4 regions of the Pseudarthrobacter sp. MDT1-56 genome follow, and region 2 is predicted to be linked to each of the others. Evidence: riboswitches for the same ligand, from Rfam matches in the RefSeq annotation. Region 2 holds a riboswitch; each other region holds the start of a gene.
The links. Region 2 has a riboswitch for cyclic di-AMP ahead of AC50YC_RS08560 (M23 family metallopeptidase). Riboswitches for the same ligand answer to the same signal wherever they lie in the genome.
Positions count from the first base shown of each region.

Region 1: it holds a riboswitch for cyclic di-AMP, as region 2 does, so the genes downstream of both, AC50YC_RS19715 (M23 family metallopeptidase) here and AC50YC_RS08560 (M23 family metallopeptidase) in region 2, are expected to answer to the same signal.
Region 3: it holds a riboswitch for cyclic di-AMP, as region 2 does, so the genes downstream of both, AC50YC_RS15360 (NlpC/P60 family protein) here and AC50YC_RS08560 (M23 family metallopeptidase) in region 2, are expected to answer to the same signal.
Region 4: it holds a riboswitch for cyclic di-AMP, as region 2 does, so the genes downstream of both, AC50YC_RS10725 (aggregation-promoting factor C-terminal-like domain-containing protein) here and AC50YC_RS08560 (M23 family metallopeptidase) in region 2, are expected to answer to the same signal.

Region 1 covers NZ_JBWZCK010000032.1:223-4,404, forward strand. The annotation lists gene AC50YC_RS19705 (IS30 family transposase) at 817-1,587, opposite strand; partial or broken gene AC50YC_RS19710 (helix-turn-helix domain-containing protein) at 1,641-1,994, opposite strand; cyclic di-AMP (ydaO/yuaA leader) riboswitch at 2,240-2,413, shown strand; gene AC50YC_RS19715 (M23 family metallopeptidase) at 2,839-3,201, shown strand; partial or broken gene AC50YC_RS19720 (23S rRNA (guanosine(2251)-2'-O)-methyltransferase RlmB) at 3,962-4,090, opposite strand.
Region 2 covers NZ_JBWZCK010000005.1:55,098-61,072, reverse strand. The annotation lists gene AC50YC_RS08585 (molybdopterin molybdotransferase MoeA) at 1-456, opposite strand, end outside; gene AC50YC_RS08580 (DUF6457 domain-containing protein) at 453-740, opposite strand; gene mobA (molybdenum cofactor guanylyltransferase) at 724-1,449, opposite strand; gene AC50YC_RS08570 (HNH endonuclease) at 1,508-2,008, opposite strand; gene AC50YC_RS08565 (NlpC/P60 family protein) at 2,229-3,029, opposite strand; cyclic di-AMP (ydaO/yuaA leader) riboswitch at 3,339-3,508, opposite strand; gene AC50YC_RS08560 (M23 family metallopeptidase) at 3,646-4,467, opposite strand; cyclic di-AMP (ydaO/yuaA leader) riboswitch at 4,472-4,680, opposite strand; gene AC50YC_RS08555 (iron-dependent transcriptional repressor DtxR) at 4,829-5,524, opposite strand; gene serC (phosphoserine transaminase) at 5,791-5,975, shown strand, end outside.
Region 3 covers NZ_JBWZCK010000011.1:21,833-27,807, reverse strand. The annotation lists gene AC50YC_RS15385 (hypothetical protein) at 1-1,482, opposite strand, end outside; gene AC50YC_RS15380 (hypothetical protein) at 1,540-1,839, opposite strand; gene AC50YC_RS15375 (hypothetical protein) at 1,943-2,092, opposite strand; gene AC50YC_RS15370 (AfsR/SARP family transcriptional regulator) at 2,129-2,623, shown strand; gene AC50YC_RS15365 (hypothetical protein) at 2,633-2,902, opposite strand; cyclic di-AMP (ydaO/yuaA leader) riboswitch at 3,104-3,274, shown strand; gene AC50YC_RS15360 (NlpC/P60 family protein) at 3,279-4,031, shown strand; gene AC50YC_RS15355 (dihydrofolate reductase family protein) at 4,089-4,676, opposite strand; gene AC50YC_RS15350 (serine hydrolase) at 5,220-5,975, shown strand, end outside.
Region 4 covers NZ_JBWZCK010000006.1:215,149-221,123, reverse strand. The annotation lists gene AC50YC_RS10735 (response regulator transcription factor) at 378-1,118, shown strand; gene AC50YC_RS10730 (sensor histidine kinase) at 1,122-2,714, shown strand; cyclic di-AMP (ydaO/yuaA leader) riboswitch at 2,867-3,024, shown strand; gene AC50YC_RS10725 (aggregation-promoting factor C-terminal-like domain-containing protein) at 3,026-3,775, shown strand; gene AC50YC_RS10720 (VOC family protein) at 3,803-4,180, opposite strand; gene upp (uracil phosphoribosyltransferase) at 4,276-4,911, opposite strand; gene AC50YC_RS10710 (phosphatase PAP2 family protein) at 4,924-5,766, opposite strand; gene AC50YC_RS10705 (nucleoside deaminase) at 5,838-5,975, shown strand, end outside.

The sequences.
Region 1 (4,182 bases), on a different contig from region 2:
GAAGGCAACCATATCGCTCGATTGCCCGTTGCCGACCTGACCGCGCCGACGATGACTGCCGGATAAGAGTGCCGGAAAGCGTCCCGCCAGAGTGCGCTACATCGGACAGGGCCTACGGGAGATCTACTAGTGTGCAGACCGGGCCGGATTCTGGCTTCGTTGTGATTCGGGTAGCCCGCCCGCCCGCGGACCGGCTACTGGGACAGCTTGCGGGCGGGCAACTGCGGGACAATCTGACAGCTTTTGGGAGCAGGGGATGGCATCGTTTGGAGCGGTTGACCAGGGGCCTTGGCGGCCTGCTTGGCAAAGTCCTTCCAAAGTAGATCTGATCAAGGAATTGTCTTGTTTTTACTCGCCACACTGCTCTTAATCGCGCTGGCGTTCGGCGCATTGGCCCTGATATTTGTACCCGTGTTTCGTGCGAGAGAGTTCGACAAGAAGCACATACCAAGCCGGAACTGGATTCTGGCGGGCGTCTTAATCGCTTCAGCAATATGCCTTGGCCTCTTCGGTCTGCCAGCGCTAAGCGTGTAGATCTAGCCGGACGCACCGGGCAGGCCCGGCCAGTGAAGGTTCGTAACCGGAAAGCTCCAGGCCCAGCTCCTTAGCTCTCCATATTTGGGGTCAATTCGGGTTATCCACAGCTGGAATGGGAGCCGTTGGGGCAGCTCCCCTGGTCGCCGTAGCGGTGGATAACCCATGAGGATTGTCCCCAGCTGTGGGCAGCGGCCCGAGTCCCACGGTGCCATCGGGAAAAGCCTGGGGCTGAAGTGACGCAACGGCTTGGTGGGAAGCAAACCGAGCGGCGGCACTATACTACCCGAGGACGGCTCGCGGCCGGCCGTTGATCTCATCAGCGGCGAAGCGGACTTCAGCTTGTTCTACCGTGCTGAGGTCTGCACCCCTGCGAAAGTACTGGCGGAGCAGGCCGTTGGCATTCTCGTTCGAAGCACGTTGCCAGGGGCTGGCCGGATCACAGAAGTAGACGAGAGTTCCCAGCGCCGCAGTGACTTCGGCGTGCTTGGCCATCTCGGAGCCCCGGTCCCACGTCAAGGTCCTCCGCAGCGTGGCCGGCAGGACCCCGAGCGCGTCAATGAGCTGGTCACGCATGTTATCGGACCTGTTTCCGGGACGGAGCACGAAGGCGACGAGGAGCCTCGAAGAGCGTTCCACCAGCGTCACTATCGCTGATTTGTTCCCCTTCCCCATGATGAGGTCACCTTCCCAATGGCCTGCTTCTTCCCTGGTAGCGATGTGGGCTGGGCGGTCAAAGACCCTTAGAGCATCAGCAATGTACTGGCGTGACTTCACCTTGGTCCGGGACCGCGGCCGCCTGCTGAACTTACCGGATTGCAGTAGCCGGGCAGACCCGGTTGGAACGGGGCGGATGCTCAGATGGGACAGCGCACGGTAGACCGTTTCATGCACCAGATGCCGATGTTTTTCTCCTGGAAACCGTTCCTTCAAGGCCCGGCAGACCTGCTGAGGGCTCCACCGTTTCGACAGGCACTCCACAACGTAATGCCGCAACTCGTCATCACCGGCAAGCTTGGCCAGCCTTGGCCTCGGCCTTCTCTTCCGTGCCATTTTCTGGGGCGGAACGGATGATACCGGCGTGAGTCGGGACGATTCCGAGCTAACTCCCTGCTGATTGTGGACGGTGACCGGCCAAGATCACGAGCGATGGATTGCAGACTCGCCCGAACCAGCAGCCGGTCGGCGATGTAGATCCGTTCGTCCTCTGACAAATAGCGGCTGGACCCGCCTGCCGCAGGAAGCGCCTTGCGGGGCCTCGGATCCAAGCCTTGCTGCACCAAGCCCTCCACCCCGTTGCGTCCATGCAACCAACGATGGCCCGTGTTCGGGTTGATCCCAAGAATCTTGCATGCTGCCCGGTTGGAGTGCCCTTCTTTCATGAGCTGAACATACAAGGACCTCTTCTCTACCAAGCCCGGAGGCCCCATTTTCCTCGATCGGCGCGTCGCACTGCGCATGAATCAACACCACTTTCCGTTGGTGTTGCGACGTTGGTTGGAAACCGCCCAGCTCTGAGCTGTGCGGAGGGCTCCACCTGACCCCCAGTGGGCACAACGCTTCCTGCCATAACCGCGGGCCCCCACACCGGCACCCAAGGTTCTGCATATAACGAATTTGTAACTTATGCGAACCATTCGCTAGAGTTGAAGCAGAACATACCCCTAACGGTATGTCTGCGACCGCTTCGCCAAGCCCCGCCGGCGGTCAATGAACCTATCTTCTCAAGGCGGGGGCGGAGGACCCATTTACGGTGCGCCATGGTGCACCTTGGGGTGAAGCTGATCCTGTGACTGCGTGCCTGAACGTATCCGCAGGACGGCCGGACAGTCCACTCTTCCGAATCCGACAGCTAACTTCGCCGGCGCCGAGAGGACCACTATTTTGCCTGCCCAGCCAGAACACGGCCGCCGCCGTGCCCTTCCGTCCCCTTCCACGGCGTCCAATCGGGTTGCAATCCATGAACCATCGAGGCGGTCCCGGGGCCAGCAATTTGGCGTTGCGGCAGCAGTTACGGCAATGATTGCCCTCACCGCGCTGTCTACAGCCCATGCGGATTCCGGTGCACACTCTGCAGGCAAGGACCAGTCGGTCGCTGCAGCCCCGGCCACCCAAGTGGCCGTTTCGGCGGACGCCGGTGCCGGTCTGACCTTTGACCGCCCGGCTGTGACCTCACAGCCGGCACCCGCTCCGCCGGCTCCTACGCCTGCACCGGCTCCGCTGGTGCAGGCCGCGGCAGTGCCCGCGGCACCTGAATCTGCCCCCGCACCGGTGTCGAAGGGGCTGCGGGCTCCGCTCGCGTCGATGAACGTCAGTTCCGCTTTCGGCTTCCGGGTCAGCCCCATCACCGGAGCTGCAGGTGAGTTGCACACCGGCATTGACCTGACGGGCGCGTGCTCGACAACGGTATTCGCGGCCGGTGCCGGGACCGTCACCGAGGCCGGCTGGAGCCCGTACGGCGGCGGCAACCGGATTGTGGTGGATCATAGCAACGGCTTGAAAACCACCTACAACCATCTGGCCAGCATTGGTATCTCGACCGGGCAGGCCGTAGCACAGGGCCAGCAAATCGCAGGCGTTGGTACGACCGGAGCGTCCACTGGCTGCCACCTCCACTTTGAGGTCCTGGCCAACGGCAAGACCGTCAATCCCTCCGCCTTTATCTGATCTCAGCCAGGGCTGCTGCCCCTCCAGCCGCCGAATGCTTCGTGCTTCCCAAGCGGCAGACGCACCATCTATGACCCCCTCGGAAACAAGGTTTGGTGGACCTCCGGCGCCTCGTTTTCGGCCTTTGGGTACGTACGGTCGCCCGGGCCTCCAGCGGTCCTGGCCCGGGCCCCGCAAGGTCTCCCGGCTCGCCACCGACGCCCCGGTAAGTCGCGGCCGCCGCCGCGTCCTCACCGGCTCCGGTTCGAACAATAGTGGGCTCCCTGACTATGTCGTCGATATGGATCCCCATGGAATGGCTGTGCGAAACGGGTTGAGCTCCCCGGGCGTATTCGATTTGCGAAACCAACGCTGAGCGGTCGTGATGCTTGCGCTCTTCCGCCAAATGGAACGTACCTACGCGATCGGTCGCGATGCCCTCGCGAGTGCCGTTGCTGCTGCTAAGGGTAAAAGGAATGGCTGGCCCAGCGTGGTCGATCCTACGAAACTCGCTTTCGTCGCACACCTACTCGACCAGTAAGACCTGTCCATCTCCGGGACTGCCCAGTCCACGGGCGTCACTGGCTCCGGCCTCTACTGTCACCTGCCGCCCCGGGCCCCAAAGACGATGAACGCCGAGAACCAAAAGGACGTCTAGGAGGAGAACCCGAGAGTCCGCTGCTGCTGGTGCAGGCGTCCGTGACCGGAGCCTTCCGTATGTCCCGAGGGAGGCGACTTCGAACTGAAAAATTTGGGGTACCGGGGGACCAGGTTACTTGACTCTGCCGGTTTCGAGCAGCGGGATGCCACGCTCGGCCGCCAGCTTGAGGGACTCCTTGACGCGGTCATCCATCTCGATGCGGATGGCCACGTGCAGGGCCTTGGCCGGGATGCCGGCGCGCAGTGCCGGTCCAGCCAGATGGCGTACTGCGAGAACCTCTTCGCCGCTGACTTCGGGGGCCGGAGGCCCGACGGGACCACGGCACTGAGCAAGGACGGGGA
Region 2 (5,975 bases):
TTTCCTGATGTGCTCGCCGTTCCGCGGCTCGCCGGGCTTCGCGCCGCCGCCGAGCTGCAGGACCGGCAGCCCGTCCTCATCGGCGGCAATGGTGCCGCTTTCGCTCCGCAGCACGGCCTTAGCCCCGGGAGGAATCAGCCCGCCGGTGACGATCGGGCTGGCCTGGTGCGGAGCCAGCCGCTGGCCGGGTTCCGCGAGGATCCACGGTCCGCTGCCGTTGACGGCCCAGCCGTCCATGGCGGACGAGGCGTAGTGCGGCATGTCCACGAGCGCTTCCGCGTCGGCGGCGAGTTTCCGCCCCAGCGCATCGCGAAGAAGCACGGGGGCGGCGGGGATGGGCGTCGCGCAGTCGAAGGCGAGCTGCCGGGCTTCCTGCCAAGTGTGCGCGAGGTGCCGATGGGGCGCAGGCTCATCCCCCGCGGCAGCTGCACTGCCGTGAGGGGGTTCAGGTGTCATGCCCCGGAGGCTTCGTTGGCTGCGTAGTCTTTGGCCAGTTTGCGGGCAACGCCCATCGCGGCCTGCATTGAGACGGCATCCGTGGCCTGGCCGGAGCCCGAGGCCAGGCCCGCCGCGAAGCCGGCAATAAACGTGGTCAAAGGCGCGGCAGGGCGCACCACGGAGTGCGCCGCCACCCCGGCCAGGGCCAGGACTTCGTTCACGTCAACCTCGACGTCTTCCAGTTCCAGGGCCTGAAGCAGGGCACGGCACCAGTCTTCGAGTGTTTCATCCTGGGTTTTCACCGTTTGCCTCCAAAGTCGAGTTCAGCCGGGGATCCCTGGGCCTTATGCCTGGTCCATGGCTGTCGCGGTGATGGCCGTCGAAGCCGTGGCCGTCAGTCGGCCCGGTCACCCCTAACGCGGAGGCATCGTCCCAGGTATCCACATCATCCGTGGACCCCCTGGGGACGCTGACTTCCCGCACCTCCAGCCTAGCAAGAAGGGCGAATACGGAGGCATTTTCGAGCGCGCCGCGCTGCCTGGCTTCGGCTACGCTGTGTTGTAGCGCAGCCGTGCTATAAAGCCCGACCAGCGGCTGCCGGCGCCCATCAGCGGACACTGCCATCAGCCCGTCGCCCGGAGCGGCTTCCGCAGCGGCTGCCAGCAGCGTTCGGACGGCGGCATCCGCCCGGGGCATGTCGACGGCGAGGACCAGCGTCAGCGCTGCCGCGGCGGGGTGGCGGGGGTCGCGGCTGCGGTGCCGGTCCAGCGCGGCGAGTCCCGCGGCGACGGCTGCGGCGGGGCCCGCAAAGGCCGGCTCCTCCCGGCAGCTCAGCACACCCTCGGGCAGGGTTCCCGGGTCAGGCCCGACGACGGCGACCGCGGCCGCGCCGCGAGCGGCCTGCAGGGCGCGCTCCAGGAGGGTGGCGCCGTCGTGCATCAGACCGGATTTGGGCACGCCTCCCAGCCGGGACGACCTGCCCCCGGACAGAATGACAGCGTCGAATTCCACCGGCCCAGCCTAACTGGCTATAGGTCCTGCCCTGGCGCAGCGGCCGGGGCGCGCCGTGTCAGGCAGCGGATTCCGGCAGGAGGAAGGGATCCCAGGCCGGGGTCGGCTTCTCGAGCTCCTTGATTTGCCAGGTCGTGCCCTTGGGCGGCGCGGGGCTGAAGCCGAGCTTCCAGCCCATTTCCCCCGGGGTGTGGTCGCCTTTGGCGTTGTTGCACCGCAGGCAGGCAGCGACGAGGTTTTCCCAGGAATCCGCACCGCCCCTGGATTTGGGCTGGACATGATCGATGGTGTGGGCGGCTTTGCCACAGTAGGCGCAGCGGTGTCCGTCCCGGCGGAGTACCCCGCGGCGGCTCACGGCCGTCACGGTGTTGTACCGGGGCCGGATGTAGCGATTCAGGAGAATCACCGACGGCCGGCCCAGGACGTCCTGCGGACCGACGACGGGATCGTCGCCTTCCGCCACGACACTGGCCTTTCCAGTCAGCACAAGGACGAGCGCCCGGCGGAAGGTCACAACCGCCAGCGGTTCATATCCAGCATTCAGAACGAGAGTGCGCATCCGCATACCTCTTCACGGCCGCACCCGCCAGGGGCACGAGGGCCGGCTGCCCTCTGCATGGTCGGGCTATGGATCGACAAAACAAGAGTAAACATGGAGATGCCAATTCACCGAATCTTTTTTGCCCGCCCCGCTCGTGTCCGCTGAAGTTCACGTCCTGGCAACGCAAAGGACCCCCGCCGAATGGCGGGGGTCCTTTGTGTTGCTAGCTGTCGCTGTCTTAGCCGCCGACGCGGATGAAGACCGGGCCGGAGCCGACGTTGACGCTCTGCAGGGAGGTGGTTCCACCGTTCCAGCCGCCGTGGACGGCCTTGCCGTTGCCGACGTAAACAGCGATGTGGGCCACGCCCGCGCCGCCGTTCTGGTAGTAAGCGAGGTCGCCCGGCTGTGCCTCGCCGGCGCTTACGGTGCGGCCGAGGGACAGGTAACCTGCCGGCCAGCCGTGGTAGTTGATGCCCGCAGCAGCCAGCGAGTTCGTGGCGAGGGCGGTGCAGTCCTGGCCCACGCCGAGCTGGGCGTAGGCGGCAGCGGCGATCGTGGCGCCCATGCCGCTGGCGACGGCCGGAGCCTTGGTGCTGGCGGCGGTGGTGCTGGCGGCCGTGGTGGCGGTGGCGCCGACCTTGGTGCTGGCGGTCTTGGCCGTGTTGGCAGCGTTGGCCGTGTTTGCTGTGGGAGCCTCCTGGACCTTCACTACAGGCTTCGGGGCTTCGACGACGGGGGCCGGGGTGGTGGTGACGGCCGGCTTCTCGAAGGAGATCGCGATGGTCGAAGCAGCCGAGATGGTCGCCGGGGCGGCCGATTGGACTTCGAGGGTGGAAGCGGAGGTGGACTCGCGCTGAACGTTGGCCTCAGCAGCGTTGGCTGCGATTCCGCTGGTCAGGACGAGGCCGGAGGCAGCAGCGATAACTGCGGCCTGGCGACCCATGCCACCGGCGTTGTCGCCGACGGTCTTGGCAATGACGGCCAGCGAGTTGGTCTTGGTGACCTCGGCGCGGTGCCGTGCGTTTGCACGAGTAGTCATTAAGTTCTCTCTTTCGTGATCCTGGGTCCGCGCTTTTTGGGCGCGGGCTGAGGACGCTCCGGCATCTTGGGGGTACGCCGGATCGCCCCGAAATGGGTTACTTAGCGAAGGGTGTACTGCGAAGACGCGCCAAAAGCGGGAACTGCTTGCAGGTGCATGGCCTGCGGGCCGGACTCAGCAGAGATTGAGTCGGCGGGGTGAGATCCGTTCCGGGCGCCGGCAAGGGCAACGCGGAGGTTGGATTTCAGCGGGCTCGTTAGAGCCGCGCAAGCGCGGTTAAGCGCAGCATTGTGGCGTGAAGACACGAAAGTAGCCTCTCCCAATGCCTGCGAGGTGAGCTGTCGGATTCGGATGGGAGTCACCCGGCCGCGCTGCTTCCTGGGAAGCTTTGCGACTTAACCCCAAGGCCTTCTTTCGAAGGCCAAAATTGGTTCCCCCGCCCCTGCCAGACGATGTAATGCGAACGGACCTTGAGCGGTGGCAGAGCTAGGCAATCCACTCAAGAGCGCCAACTTCGGAAAAGTTGGCGTAGGTCAAACGGTACAGCAGTTGGGGCTCAATGTCACATTCAGATCACGGCGTGTCACAGGAATGCGAGAGTGTCCCATCAGCTCGGTTAGAGCCAGCCGGTCGGATCGACGACTTCGCCGTTGATCATGACCTCAAAGTGAAGGTGGCAGCCGGTGGAGGCGCCGGTGGTGCCGCTCATCGCCACGACACCGCCGCGGGTGACCTGCTGGCCCACCTTGACGCTGGCTGAGGACAAGTGGTTGTAAGTGGTCTCCAGGCCGTTTCCATGGTCGATCACCACGCGGTTTCCGCCGCCGTGGGGATGCCATCCGGTGAAGGTTACGGTGCCGCTGGCGGCCGCAAGGACAGCGGTGCCGCACTGGACGGAATAGTCCTGTCCGCGGTGGAACTCTCCGGAACCACCGGTGATGGGGCTGACGCGGTAGCCGAAGGGCGACGAGGAATTCATTTGGACCAGGGGCGCCCCGAGGCTGCCGGAGGAGGCGGCGCGGGTGATGGAGCCGGCGGACTGGGCGCTCAGCAACTGCTTGAGCTTGCCGTCCGGGTCACCCTGGGTGGTGACGGCGGTGCGGTTGAAGTCAATTTTGGCCTCGGCGGCGGTGACATCCGGCTGGACCGCGGCAGAGACGGATTCGGCGGAGGTCCCGGCGTCGGTGGCCATGACGGGGCCCGTGGCGGGGACGGTGACGGTGAGGACCAGTCCCGTGGCAGCCAGTGCAATGCCAGCTTTTTGGCCGACGCCGCTGGCCGCGGCGAAGTCAGTCACCTGACGGAATGGGCTGCGGCGGCCTCGGCGTTCATCACGGTGCGCGTCGCGTGGGCGGTCTGCCGTGACGGCGACGGCCGGACGCGGCTCCGGAGCGGGACCGTGCGCACGACGGCGGCCCCTGGCGGTCTGGATGGTCAAGAACGGTTCCTCTCTGGAGAGCCTGCGAAGTTAGCTGTCGGATTCGGGTCAGAGAGATCAAAGACCCGGTCCGCTGTGGCAAGCATCCAGGCACAGAGGCATCAAGGGACTTCCCTGCTGGAGAGTGCTTGCCGCTGACGGACTTCACCCCAAGGCTGTTGAACAGCCGGAAGTGGTTCCCCCGCCCCTGCCAGAAGGTGGTTCTGCGTCTGATCCGCTGGCAGAGCTCGGCTCGGATCAGATAACGCTTTGGTATCGGTACTACTGATCAACTATAGGGGATTAAGCCGTGCAGTAATAAATCCGTTATCGACCTGTGCACAACTCATGGGTGGTCCCACGAGTTGCCGGTGATCGGTAGTTAACCGACGGTAACAAAGACGTGGGCAGCCACCTCGGGCGGGAGCTCAAGGGCCCCTTCGATGTCCGGCACGCGCACGGAGATGTACTCCCCCACTCGTTCCAGTGCCACCAAAGCGCCGGGTCGGATGCCGCCCTCATCAAGCTGGACGAGCAGTTCCGGTTCCACCTGGATGGGCTCGGCAAGCCGGTTGATCCTGACCCTGGAATCCGGCCCGTAGCCGGCCATGGCCTCAAGCAGGTTCACCACGCCGTCGGCGTAGGGCTGGGAAGGCAAGCCGCCCAGCTCCGCGAGGCCCGGGATCGGGTTGCCGTAGGGCGAAACAGTGGGATGGTTGAGCAGTTCGAAGATCCGCCGCTCCACCCGCTCACTCATGACGTGTTCCCAGCGGCAGGCTTCCTCATGGACGTAGGCCCAATCAAGCCCGATCACGTCGGCCAACAGCCGCTCGGCCAGGCGGTGCTTGCGCATGACCTCGATGGCACGTTTCCGGCCGGTTTCCGTCAGCTCGAGGTGGCGGTCGCCGGACACAACCACCAGCCCGTCGCGTTCCATCCGGCCGATGGTCTGGGAAACGGTGGGGCCGGAGTGGCGCAGCCGTTCGGCGATGCGGGCGCGGAGGGCGACAATGTTTTCTTCTTCAAGTTCCAGAATGGTCCGAAGATACATCTCGGTTGTATCGATCAGATCCGTCATTCAGCTCAGCTCCTCGAGCGCCGTCCTTGCGTGTTTCCCACCGTACCGCGTGCTGCAGGCGCCGTGGTGGGGTCCGCCGTACGTTCGCAGGCCAGCTTAGCCTATTTTGAATTACTCCGGATAATCTCAGTGACCGGACTATGACGGGCTTTTTTGCCTCCCCCGCCGGGCAGTCAGGCAGAATGAAACGCAAGGCTCCGCTGCAGCCACGCTGCCGGGCCATCTCCCGAGCCACACTTTTGTACCAGCCGAAAATTGGAGCCACTGTGAGCGACACCAGCATCACGATTCCCGCAAATCTCCTGCCCAAGGACGGCCGGTTCGGCGCCGGTCCGTCCAAGGTCCGACCGGAGCAGATGGAAGCTCTCGCCGCGGCGTCGCAGCTGCTCGGAACATCCCACCGCCAGGCACCGGTCAAGAACCTCGTGGGGTCGGTCCGGAACGGGCTCAG
Region 3 (5,975 bases), on a different contig from region 2:
GAGGGTGCCGCCGTCGGACCAGTTGATGGCCCTGGCGGCCTGGCGGCTGATCCGCACCGGGAAGACCCTGGTGTATTTGCGGTAACGGTACCGGGGACGTGCGGACCGTGGCATCAGCAGCCAGACCCCGCCTTCGCCGGCCGTTTCCCGCTCCGGGAGGTCGTGGTGCAGGATCTTGTCCGGCAGGTATGCGGCAGCCGATTCCACGAAGGCCTCCTGGATGGCTGCCGCGAGCTGCAGCTGGTCCTCGAAGACCTCCTCGGGCAGTTCCATCAGCCTCAGGACGGTGCCCTCCACCGTGGACGCCACCGCCTCACCGGAGAGCAGACGCTCCGACTCAGCCTCGGTCTCGAAGCCGAAAACCCTCAGGCCAAGGTCAGCGACCGGCGTCGCAATCAGCTTGGCAGGGCCGGCACCGATCAGCCCCTTGGTGAGGCCCGCAATAACGCCCGCCACGAACTTGACCACCCGTTGCCGGCCGATGATCGATATACCCAGCTTGATCAGGGGCTGCACGGCCATGACAGCGGGCAGGAACTGTTCGATTTCAGCTTCCGGGCTGCTGCCTTCGGGCAGTTCCGCGAGCCGCTCGGCGAACCTGGCGCGGGCCGCCTCCAGGGCGGCAACAGCATCCGCGGACTCGTACTCGCGCGGCTCGAAGAAACTCTCACCGAGTTCCTCCTCGGCTTCGGGAGCGTACAGCAGAGACGCGACTTCGAGCTCAAAAACCTCCGCGAGCCCTTCAGCGGAGGCGTGATCCTCGGCTTCGGCCTCGGCGACTCCCAGTTTGGCGGCCAGTTTGCGGGCCAACGGCCTGACACTGGCCGGCAGCCGGTTCATGGCGGAACTGATGACACGCTTGAGCAGGGGCCTGACCAGGCCTTTGAGCTTGTTCAGCAGAAGACCAATGGGAAGGACCTTGCCGACTGCCGCGATACCCTTCTTGACCAGCCCGACAGCGCCGCGCGCCAGCTTCTTTCCGGCCCGGATAAGGCCGCCGATGAAACCCTCATAGCCGGAGAGCCCGTACTGGGACTCGTTGCTGGCGGCCTCCAGGAGCTGTTCAAACTCCTGGGCCGGCAACCCGTAGACATCGGCCGTCACGAGACGTTCAGCGAACCCGTCCAGGGCGCGTTCGGCCTCCGCGGCGATCGGCTCCACCCAGTCCTCCAGCGAGGCGCGGGTATCCGCCTCGGCCGGCAGCGAGGACCAGTTCCGCTGATCCGCCAACTGGTGGGCCGCAGCGTCGTTGATGAGCTGGTCCAGGGCGTCCACAAAATCTTCGTCTTCGAGTTCCGTATAGAACGCCGCGGCCTCTTCGACCTCCGGGGCGAAGGCCTCCGTCATGAACCTGGCCGGGAAGGGCGTGTTCAAGACCGCCTCCGGGGCGGCGGCCTGGGCAAAAGCTGGGGTCGCGGGAGGCTCGGCCAATGACAGGCCAGAGAACAGAGTCTCGCCGGTGAAGCCGGACTGTGCGTCCATGACACCCTCCTTACGGGATATTGTTTTCAGCTTCGGGGACTTCTGTGTTTTCCACCGTCAATCTTCTGTCTCCATTCCCGTCACCGGCTCATTTTCAAGCTCGGCAATAAGTGCTTCGAGCAACATAACGAGTTCGACAGTCCCGGAAACCACCCATTCCCGCCGGCTGCCGTTTGCGGTCCGTACCCGAATAAACACCCCTTGTGGGTTCCGCCAGAGGCGCAGTAATATCACGGAACAATCGGCTTTCATGGCGGAAATGATCCGCCCAAGTTCCTTCCTAGACGTCAACGCTGCGTAGCAATGTTGCCGATCGCCGCGTATGCCGTGGCCGTTTCCTGAATCTTTCCGCGTCATATCTCCGTGGGGTAATAAAATGACGTCTGCAGTAAGTCAAAGTTCCGTCGCAGATTCGGAATCGGAAGGTCAACCGGGCCTGCTCCTCTTGAACGGTTTTTCCCTATTGCTCGCGCATAAAGAGCTTCAGCTGCCCATTCATGCCCAGCGCGTCCTGGCGTTTCTTGCAATTGCCCGCCAGGACGGTGTGAAATGTTCCCGGCAGGCGGTAATAGCTAAATTGTGGGCGGATTCCAGCGCGGATCATGGCCACGGAAGCCTCCGCACTGCGCTGTGGAGAATCCGTTCGGTGCACGGGTCCCTCATTTCTGCGGGCCGAAGCGAACTGGCGCTCGGCGACGGCGTGGTGACGGATCTCCAGTTGTGCCGGGCGCAGGCCGCCAGGCTGCTGGCACCCGGCGGGGACTTGTCGGTCGACGACACCAACAGCTCGCCGCTGACCGGGGACCTGTTGCCGGAGTGGGATGAAGACTGGCTTCTGATAGAGCGGGAACGCCTTCGCCAGGTGCAGTTGCACGCACTGGAGGCACTGGCGGTCCGGCTGCGAACCCTGGGCCGCTATCCGGAAGCAATCGATGCGGCGCTGCGGGCCAAGGCCATCGAGCCGCTCCGTGAATCCGTGCACGCCGTCCTTATCGATATCTGCCTCGATGAGGGGAACGTCGCTGCCGCCCATGAGTACCTTCGGCAATACAGTTCGTTGCTGTGGACCGAGCTGGGATTGCGGCCATCGCCGAGGCTGCTGGAGCGGGTCCGTGGCGTGTCCCGGGTTCCCCGCCAGTGAGGATCGGGCTCAGCGTCCCGGCCGGCGTTCCACCACGGCATAGGCCTTTTCGTCGAAGAATTCCCAATCCGTGATCACCATAAAGCCGAGGGCATCCACGCGGTCGTTCAGGACATGCACGTCAAAGCCGCCGTCACGGGGTTCGGCGTCCCAGGTGGACACGTGGACCTCCCCGTTTTCCAGCACCAGCAGCTCGGTGTTGACATTGAAGTCCGCCGGCGGCTGACTGCTCAGCTGGCAGATGGCGACACAGTGCCTGATGACGTCGGGACTGTCCATTTTGGGCCTCCGCTTCGGGGGAACGGTGATGGCATCATCCTATGCCCGCGGCGGGGTCCGGCGGGGCCGGCCGGACGCCGGTCACCACCGCCCGCCACTGTGCCGATGTGACACTCCGTAATCATTCCGTTACCGTTGTTAGGTGCCTGTTGTTTCCGAGACGGGCTCTCCCCAGCCGATTGCCTAACTCTGCCGCGGCTTGGGGATAACTCGCAGCAACGTCCGGCAGAGACGGGGAAACCAATTTTGACCCGCTGTTCTCCAGGGGTCTTGGGGTGAAGCCGCACGGCCCGTCATGATCGGGCCAGCGTGCGGCCGGGTGCCTCCCATCCGAATCCGACAGCTCACCTCGCAGGCATTGGGAGAGGCTTCTTCAATGACTTTTAGCAATACCCGTGCGCCCAAACGCGCCGATCTTCGCAGCAAACGCCGCGCCGCCGGTACCATCGGCCGCCAGGCCGCAGTTCTTGTAGCCGCTTCCGGAATGGTGCTCAGCGGCGCCATGGCCGCGAATGCAGCCGATGCACCGACCGAGCGGGATTCCGCACCGGCGTCGTCCGTTGACGTCCAAGGCCTGGTTTCCGCGCCGGTCATGGCGGACTCCGCCGTCCAGATCACGTTCGAGCGCCCGGCCGTTGAGACTGCTCCGGCTCCCGTGGTCGAGGCACCCAAGCCTGTCGCCGCTCCGAAGGCACCGGCAGCTAAGGCCCCGGCGGCACCCGCCCCGGCGCCTGCCCCCGCTGCCGCCGCCAAGGCGACGGTGAAGGTCCAGGCCGCACCCGCCCCCGCCGCTGCCGCCCCGGCGGCCGGTGGAGTCAACGCCACCCTGCTGGCCGTCGCGTACGGCCAGATCGGCATCACGCAGGACTGCACCGCCGTGGTGGAGAAGGCCCTGAACGCTGCCGGTATCGCGGTCGGTGACATCGGCCCGACGGCCTTCATGAAGTACGGCAAGGTCGTCGCTGATCCCCAGCCCGGCGACATCATCGTCCAGTCCGGCCACGTCGCCATCTACGCCGGCAACGGCCAGGCCATCAGCGGCGGCATGAACGGCGTCAACGCCACCATGACGCACCCGCTGTCCTGGCTGACCGCCACCGGTCCCGTGACGTTCGTCCGCGCCGGCTAGCAGCACCGCTCACAGCATGTCGAAGGCCGGTCGATCGGTTGCCTTGGGGGCAGCAGATCACCGGCCTTCAGCTTGCCCGGGGTCCGGCTCCGATGCATACCTCAGCAACACCACACCGTTGCCGAACGGACGGCTCTCCAGCAGCCTCAGTGGCGTCATCACGTCCGTCTCCTGGAAAAGGGGCGTGCCCCGTCCGACCAGGACCGGGTGCACATAGATCCGATACTCGTCGATCAGCCCGAGCCGTCTGAAAGACGCGGACAGATTGGCGCCGCCCAGCGCCAGATCACCGCCGGGCTCTTCCTTGAGCCTCGCAATGTCCTCGGCGACGACGTCGCGCACCACCTCGGTATGCCACCCGGCCGACGCCAGGGTCCTGGAGTAGACGATTTTCGGCATGTCCCGCCAGATCCCCGCGAAGTCGGCCTCCGTGGGGGTGCTTGAGGGGTCCTGGTCGGCCGTCGGCCAGTAGTCGGCCATCAGTTCATAGCTGACACGGCCGTCCAGGAAAGCGCCCATGGTCCGGAGTTCATCGTTGAAGTGGCGGTGCAGTTCATCATCCACCCGGTGCCAGCTCAGGTCCCGGTCCGGACCCTCTATGAATCCGTCCAGGGATACCTGCATCATCAGGATGACCTTGCGCATCACGGGCTCCTTTCCGAAACTGCCGGCCGGGGTTCCAGCGTACGCCGCGCCCCGCAGCTGCGGCAGGGGACGGGAAGGTCCGACGCCGGGCGGCAGCTTATTGCCGTTCCGGAGTTCACCCCGCCTGCGGCCGTGTCAAAGTGATCCTGACCGGCAGCATCTTGCCGAATGTGGCGGCTTCCGGCGCCGCAGCTGCCGGGATCCGGCTCGAGGACCTGCCTTTTACGGGCTCTCCGTTGCACGGGGCACAGCGGGAACTTCGTTTCCGTCGGCAGGAGCTAGCCGGCTGATCCAGGGTCCCGCGGGCGTGGCCCCTTGCGCTCAGGCCCTGCCGGTAGAAGAATGCAGGAAATTTGAAGCCGCGCCGCGGTTCTTTACTTTCGGAGGAAACGCATGCCCAAGAGCCTGCCTGTGGCGTCAGCCGACGTCACGCCCCCGATGATGTCCCGGGGCTGAAGCCTAGTGGAATCCTGGGGCCCCGGCCGGCACTACAGCAGCGGCCGACACACACATGAGGCGGCACAGGGATCCGGGCCGCGCCTGTTGAGCCGCTTGGGCGGGATCCGCCCGCAGTTCCTGATCGCGCTGGTTACCGTTCTTGGCCTGATCACGGCCGGGGCCGTTTACGGCACCATCCAGGGCCGGGGTCCGTCCGACGCCGGGGCCGCGCCGGCTACGTCCGCGTCAGCCCCAGCAGGTTCCGCCGGAGCAGCCGACCCGTTGTCCGCCGCCGGCTCGAGCGAGAGCGGCGGAACGCCCACGGCAGTACCCCCGACGCCGTCACCCGCCGCCGTCACGCCCGCCGCGCCCGCCATCGGGCCGGCGCTGGACGCGGAAATCAACGCCGTGATCGCGGCCTACAGCGGCTACCAGGTGGGCGTTGCCCTGATCGATGTGGCTGACGGGGCGGTGCACGAATACGGGGTCAAGACCAAGTTCGTGGCCGCGAGCACCGGGAAGATCCTCGCCGCCGCCGCCTACTACCATCTGGTGGAAACCGGCAAGGCCTCGCTGGGAACCCCGATGGGGGCATCCACCGCCGGCCAGCAGATCCGGCAAATGGTCCAGCAAAGCAACAACGAGTCGTGGGCGTTGATCCTCGCCGCCGTGGGCCACACGGGACTGACTAACTATGCCGCCTCGATCGGCATTCCCTATGACCGGACCGTGAACAGCCTGACTCCGGCGGAGATGGCACAGATTCTGTCCGAGCTGTACAGCGGCCGGCTGCTCAACGCGGTCAACACCGCCCAATTGCTGTCCTACATGCAGAAAACCAACTACGAATCACTGATCCCG
Region 4 (5,975 bases), on a different contig from region 2:
AAACTTGCAAGTAACAATGGACGCAGAAGTCCACAATATGAGACGAAACGCGGAATTGTAGTGCAGATCACAATTCTGCTTCGTCATTAAAATAACAACCGTTCTGATTAATGGGCGCCCGGTTGGCCCAGTTCACCGAAGATAATTCGCACCAATCTCCGCTGCGCCCAGAATCATTCACTGAGAGCCGGTTCGGTCAAACCGTTCGCCTACTTAGCATTGGATGTCCAGCGTTCCACAGAGTGGTCACCCCGGGGCGACGAAAAAAGCGGCCCGCCGGCCGGTCGCGGGGATGTCCAGCTCGCTAGGCTGGGATTCACAGGCGCCGCACAGGATCCCCAAAGCAGCACCCAACCGGCAGATCGGAGAGTTGTCCCATGGCCACTTCCCACTCCATGACCAATAACCTCCCCCAGCTCACCCATCCGGATGGGTCCCCCATCCGTGCCCTGGTCGTGGACGATGAACCCAGTCTCTCCGAACTCATGAGCATGGGGCTGCGGATGGCGGGATGGTCCGTTGCCGTGGCCGCCGACGGCCCCGAAGCCGTGAAGCTTGCCAAAGAATTCCGCCCCGACGTGCTCGTGCTCGACGTGATGCTTCCCGGCTTCGACGGCGTTGAACTGCTGGGCAGGATCCGCGCCTTCGCGCCGGAGGTGCCCGCCTTGTTCCTGACAGCCAAGGACGCCGTCCAGGACCGTATCACCGGGCTGGCTGCGGGCGGGGATGACTACGTGACCAAGCCGTTCAGCATGGAGGAAGTGCTGCTGCGGCTGCACCGGCTGGTCCAGCGTTCCGGAGTGGCGGCGATGGATACGGCCGAACTCGTCGTCGGGGACCTCGTCCTGAACGTCGACACGAGGGAGGTCCGGCGCGCGGGTGAAGAACTGCACCTCACGGCCACCCAGTTCGAGCTGCTGCGCTACCTCATGGAGAACCCGAAGCGGGTCGTCAGCAAGGCCCAGATCCTGGACCGGGTCTGGGACTACGACTTCGGCGGGCAGGCCAACATCGTGGAGCTTTACATCTCCTACCTGCGCAAGAAGGTCGACGCCAGCCGTCCACCCATGATCCACACGGTGCGCGGCGCCGGCTACGTCCTGAAACCGGCGGACTGATCCGTGCCTGAGCGCTCCGCCGGGTTCCGCCCCTCCGGGTTCAATTGGCGCAACCCGTCCACCTGGCACCTGCGCACCCGGCTCGTCCTGGTCGCCATGGCGCTGCTCGTGGCGATCTGCGGCGCCGTCGGTATTGTCAGCTATGCCTCGATGGACTTCTTTCTGACCAAGCAGCTCGACACCCAGCTGCAGCAGGCAGCGGTCCGTGCCCGCGAGTTTGGCCGCTCCGGCCGCTCCGATCCCCTCGAGGCGCGGGGCCTGCCCATCGGCACCCTGAACGCGAGAATCGATGACGATTCGGTCCGCAGTGCCGGTTTCCTCTCCGAAGATGCCACCCGGGAATCCCTCACCGACGAGGACGACGAGATTCTCCTGGAGCTCACGCCGTGGCTCGAGCCGGTGGACCGGACCCTGTCCGCCGGCGCCTACCGGCTGGTTGCCGCCGAGGCGGGCGGGGACGTGATCGTGACCGGCCTGCCGCTCGCAGAGAAGCAGAACACGCTGGCCACCATGGTGTGGACCATGGTGCTCGTGTCCGCCGGCGGACTGGTGGTCATCGGCCTGGCCGGGACGGCGCTGATCCGCCGGACCATGAAGCCGCTCGATCAGCTCTCCCAGGTCGCGACCCAGGTCTCCCGGCTGCCGCTCGACGCCGGAGAGGTGGGACTGGCCGTGCGGGTGCCGGCGTCCGCAGCGCATCCGGGAACCGAGGTGGGCAGTGTTGGCCACGCACTGAACATGATGCTGGACAACGTCTCCAATGCCCTCGAAGCCCGGCAGAAGAGCGAGATGAAGGTCCGCCAGTTTGTCGCGGATGCCTCGCACGAGCTGCGCACCCCTTTGACCGCCATCCGCGGTTACACCGAGCTGATGCGGATGACCGAGCATTTCACCCCCGACGGCCAGAAGTCCCTGGCCCGGGTGCAGAGCCAGTCCGAGCGTATGACCACCCTGGTGGAGGACCTGCTTCTGCTTGCCCGGCTGGATGAGGGCCAGCCGCTCAAGCTCAGCGAGGTGGACCTCACCCAGTTGGCCATCGAGACGGTCAGCGACGAGAAGGTCATGGCCCCGGACCGGGTCTGGCATCTGGAACTCCCGGAAGAGCCGGTGGTGATCCGCGGTGACGCGACCCAGCTGCATCAGGTGCTGGCGAATCTGCTCTCCAACGCGCGCAAGCACACCGGCCCCGGCACGACGGTGGTGACCGGCGTGAAGCGGTCCCCGGACGGACATGCCGTGGTGACCGTGACGGACAACGGCCCGGGGATCGCCCCCGAGTTCGTGGACCGCGTCTTTGCCCGCTTCACGCGTGCGGACGCATCCCGCAAGAATCCGGTTTACCTCACGACGCCGGCAGCCGGCAGGGGGTCCCTCCCGCGGCGTCCGCTACACCCGCCGCGGTCGCCCGAGGCAGCCGCCGCGGTCGCCACCACCGCGGCCCCCGCCACAAGCGCCTCCGCCGAGGGAACCAGCGGGCTGGGATTGTCGATCGTGCAGTCGATTGTCGCGGCCCATGGCGGGACTGTCGGCGTGGTCTCAGTGCCCGGCCGGACCGAGTTCACCGTCCGGCTGCCGGAGGCTCCACCCGCCGCGTGAGGACGCTCCGTCGCTGGGCAATGCGCAAGCTGCCCCGCCGCCGTCGGATTTCCTGTTACCGAAATGTGACATAGGCGTCCAACTCCTGTACGGTTTTTAGGGTGCGGTCATCACTGGGCCGTATATCCGGATGCACGCCAAGCTCTGCCGCCTCTCGGATTCCGCTGGACCAGGCAGAGGCGGGGGACCCAGAGTTCCCGGGCATTTCTGCACATCGCACCCCTGGGGTGAAGCCGACACGTGAGTTTCCGTGCGGCCGGGTGACCTCACCCGAACCCGACAGCTAACTCCGCAGGCGTTGAGAGGCACTCATGACTGATTCCAAGGCACAAACGCGCTCTGACGGCGCCGCACCGACGACGGGCTCCCAGCATTCGCGCCACCGCGCCGAACCAGCCAAGCCCGCTTCAGCCCTGGCCCGGTTTGCCCACAACGCCGGCTCGGCCGGCCGCCGGGCGGCCGTCATTGTGGCCGCCTGCGCGGTGCTCGTGGGGGCCGGCGCCGCCGGCCAGGCGTCCGAGACGTCCACCCGCAACGCCGGCGCGGACAGTTCCAAGCAGGCAGCCGCCACGGCGGATCCGCTGACACACCTTGATTTTGAACGTGTCCGGGTCGAGAACCAGGCCGTCCTCCCCACCGGCGACGCCCCAGCCCCGGCGGCCGAGGTGGCGCCGGCCCCGGCAGCCCTGGCCCCTGCTCCGGCACCCGAGCCTGCTCCGGCACCTGCCCCTGCGCCCGCCCCCGTTGCGGTCAATGATCCTGCGGGCGCGCAGGCGTACGCGGCCAGCCAGCTGGGCTCCTATGGCTGGGCCCCGAGCCAGATGCAGTGCCTGATGAAGCTCTGGACCAAGGAGTCGGACTGGGAGACCACTGCCACGAACCCGAGCAGCGGCGCCTACGGCGTGGTCCAGTCGCTGCCGGCCGAAAAGATGGCCAGCGCGGGCGCCGACTACCGGACGAACTACCGCACCCAGATCAACTGGGGACTGGAGTACATCGAGGATCGCTACGGCTCACCGTGTGGCGCCCTGAACTTCCACTACGCCAACAACTGGTACTAAACCCCGGGCACAGCCAGACCAGCCGGCTTAGCCGGCGGGACGGTTGGGGAGGTACTGCACCGCCCATTTGTTGCCGTCAGGGTCGGCGAAGTGGACAAAATGCCCCCAGTCCTGGACATCGACGTCACTGACGTCCACGCCGTTGTCCCTAAGCTGCTGGTGGGCGGCCTGGATGTCGCTGACCACGAGCTGAAGGCTGGGGGCGGTGCCCGGCGGGGCGTCCGTGAGGCCCTCGCCGATGGCGATCGAGCAGCCGGAGCCCGGCGGGGTCAGCTGGACGAATCGGATGCCCTCCATGGGCCGCTCGTCGAAGTCGGCATTAAAGCCCACCTTGTTGACGTAGAAATCCTTCGCGCGGTCCACATCGGACACCGGAACAAAGACAAGTTCAAGTTTCCAGTCCATGGGGCTCAGGCTAGTACCGGGCGGGGCATTCCGGTAGGCCGGGGCCCCGCGCGAGGGTCCGGCCGCGAGGGCAGGTCCGACGCCGGGCGGCTGGACTAGCCGGCCACGCCGTAGAGGCGGTCGCCGGCGTCGCCCAGGCCCGGCACGATGTAGGACTTCTCGTTGAGCTTCTCGTCGATCGAGGCGAGCACAATCGTCACGTTGGCATCGGCGAGCTCTTCTTCGAGTTTCGCCAGGCCTTCCGGGGCGGCCAGCAGGCAGATGCAGGTGACGTCGGAAGCGCCGCGCTTGAAGAGGAACTTGATGGCCTCGCGCAGCGTGCCGCCGGTGGCGAGCATGGGGTCCAGGACGAAGATCTGACGGTCGGTGAGGTCTTCGGGGAGACGCTCTGCGTAGGTGATGATGTCCAGGGTCTCTTCATCGCGGGCCATGCCCAGGAATCCGACTTCAGCCGTGGGAACCAGCTTGGTCATGCCCTCGAGCATGCCGAGTCCGGCCCGGAGGATGGGGACCACCAACGGGGTGGGCTTGGTGAAGGCGGTGCCGATGGTGGTGCTGACCGGCGTCTCGATGGTCACCGGTTCGGTGCGGACGTCGCGGGTGGCCTCGTACGCCAGGAGCGTGACGAGTTCCTCGGTGAGCTGGCGGAAGACCGGGGACGGGGTGTTCTTGTCCCGCAGAACGGTGAGCTTATGGGCGACCAGCGGGTGGTCCACAACGAGAGTGCGCATGGGTCAAAACTATCACCCGGCGGCTGGGGGCCTGCCCGTGGGACCGCGGGCGCCGACGTCGTCGCTGTCCTCCGGAGTACTCCCGCTTGCGGCGCCGTCGCGCAGGTGCGCCGGATGGTCGAATGTGGGCGCGGGGCCGGCATGCTCGCGGTGCCGGATCACATGGAACAGCCTGTGCGCCAGGATCACGATGCCGACCCAGGCCAGACCCAGCACCCACCCGATGATCACATCCGTCATCCAGTGGTGGCCCAGATAGACCCTGCTCATGCCCATCGCGAAGATGAAGGCCCCGCCGGCCACTATCAGGCTGACCCGGGCTGCGGTGCGTTGGATCTGCAGACAAGCGAGGTACACAACGAGCCCGATCACTACCGTGGTGTTGAGCGTGTGGCCGCTCGGAAACGAGGGCGAGGATTCGAAGGGCGGGACGGCGTCGGCGTGGTCCGGGCGGGTCCTGCCGATCAGCGTCTTGCCCAGCGAGGTGGCTGTCACGGAGACTGCTGCGGCACCCCCGATCAGGATCAATGGCCGCCAGGTCCGGCTGGTCCAGATGAGCCACGCGGTGAGGAGGCTACCCAGAATGGGCATCCCGATCCCGCCCCCGATGTTGGTGAACCCCGTCACGAACGAGTCGAGGCCGGGACTGCGGAGCTGTTCCATCATCCCCAGGGTGGGCTTGTCCAGGTTCGCCAGGCCGGCGTCGTCCACCACATCGTCATAAACCTCGGCACTCAGCAGCGCCAGGACCACCACGACGACGCCGCCGATGAGCATGGTGACCCACAGCGCCGCGTAGGGCACCACCCATTTTCCCCAGCGCTGCGTCAACCAGCTCTCTATCCCGGTACTCACGATGTCTCCCGAATGTCGTTGCCGGCAGCTGTGCTGCACAGCGTGCTTACTATCGAAACTATCATTGACTAATGACTTCCCCCGAGCCCCGCCATGCCGAATGGATGGGTCTTGCCCTCACTGAGGCGCGTGCCGCGCTGGCCACGGCGGACGTGCCCATCGGCGCCGTCGTCATCGGACCCGACGGCACCGTGCTCGGCAGCGGCCGC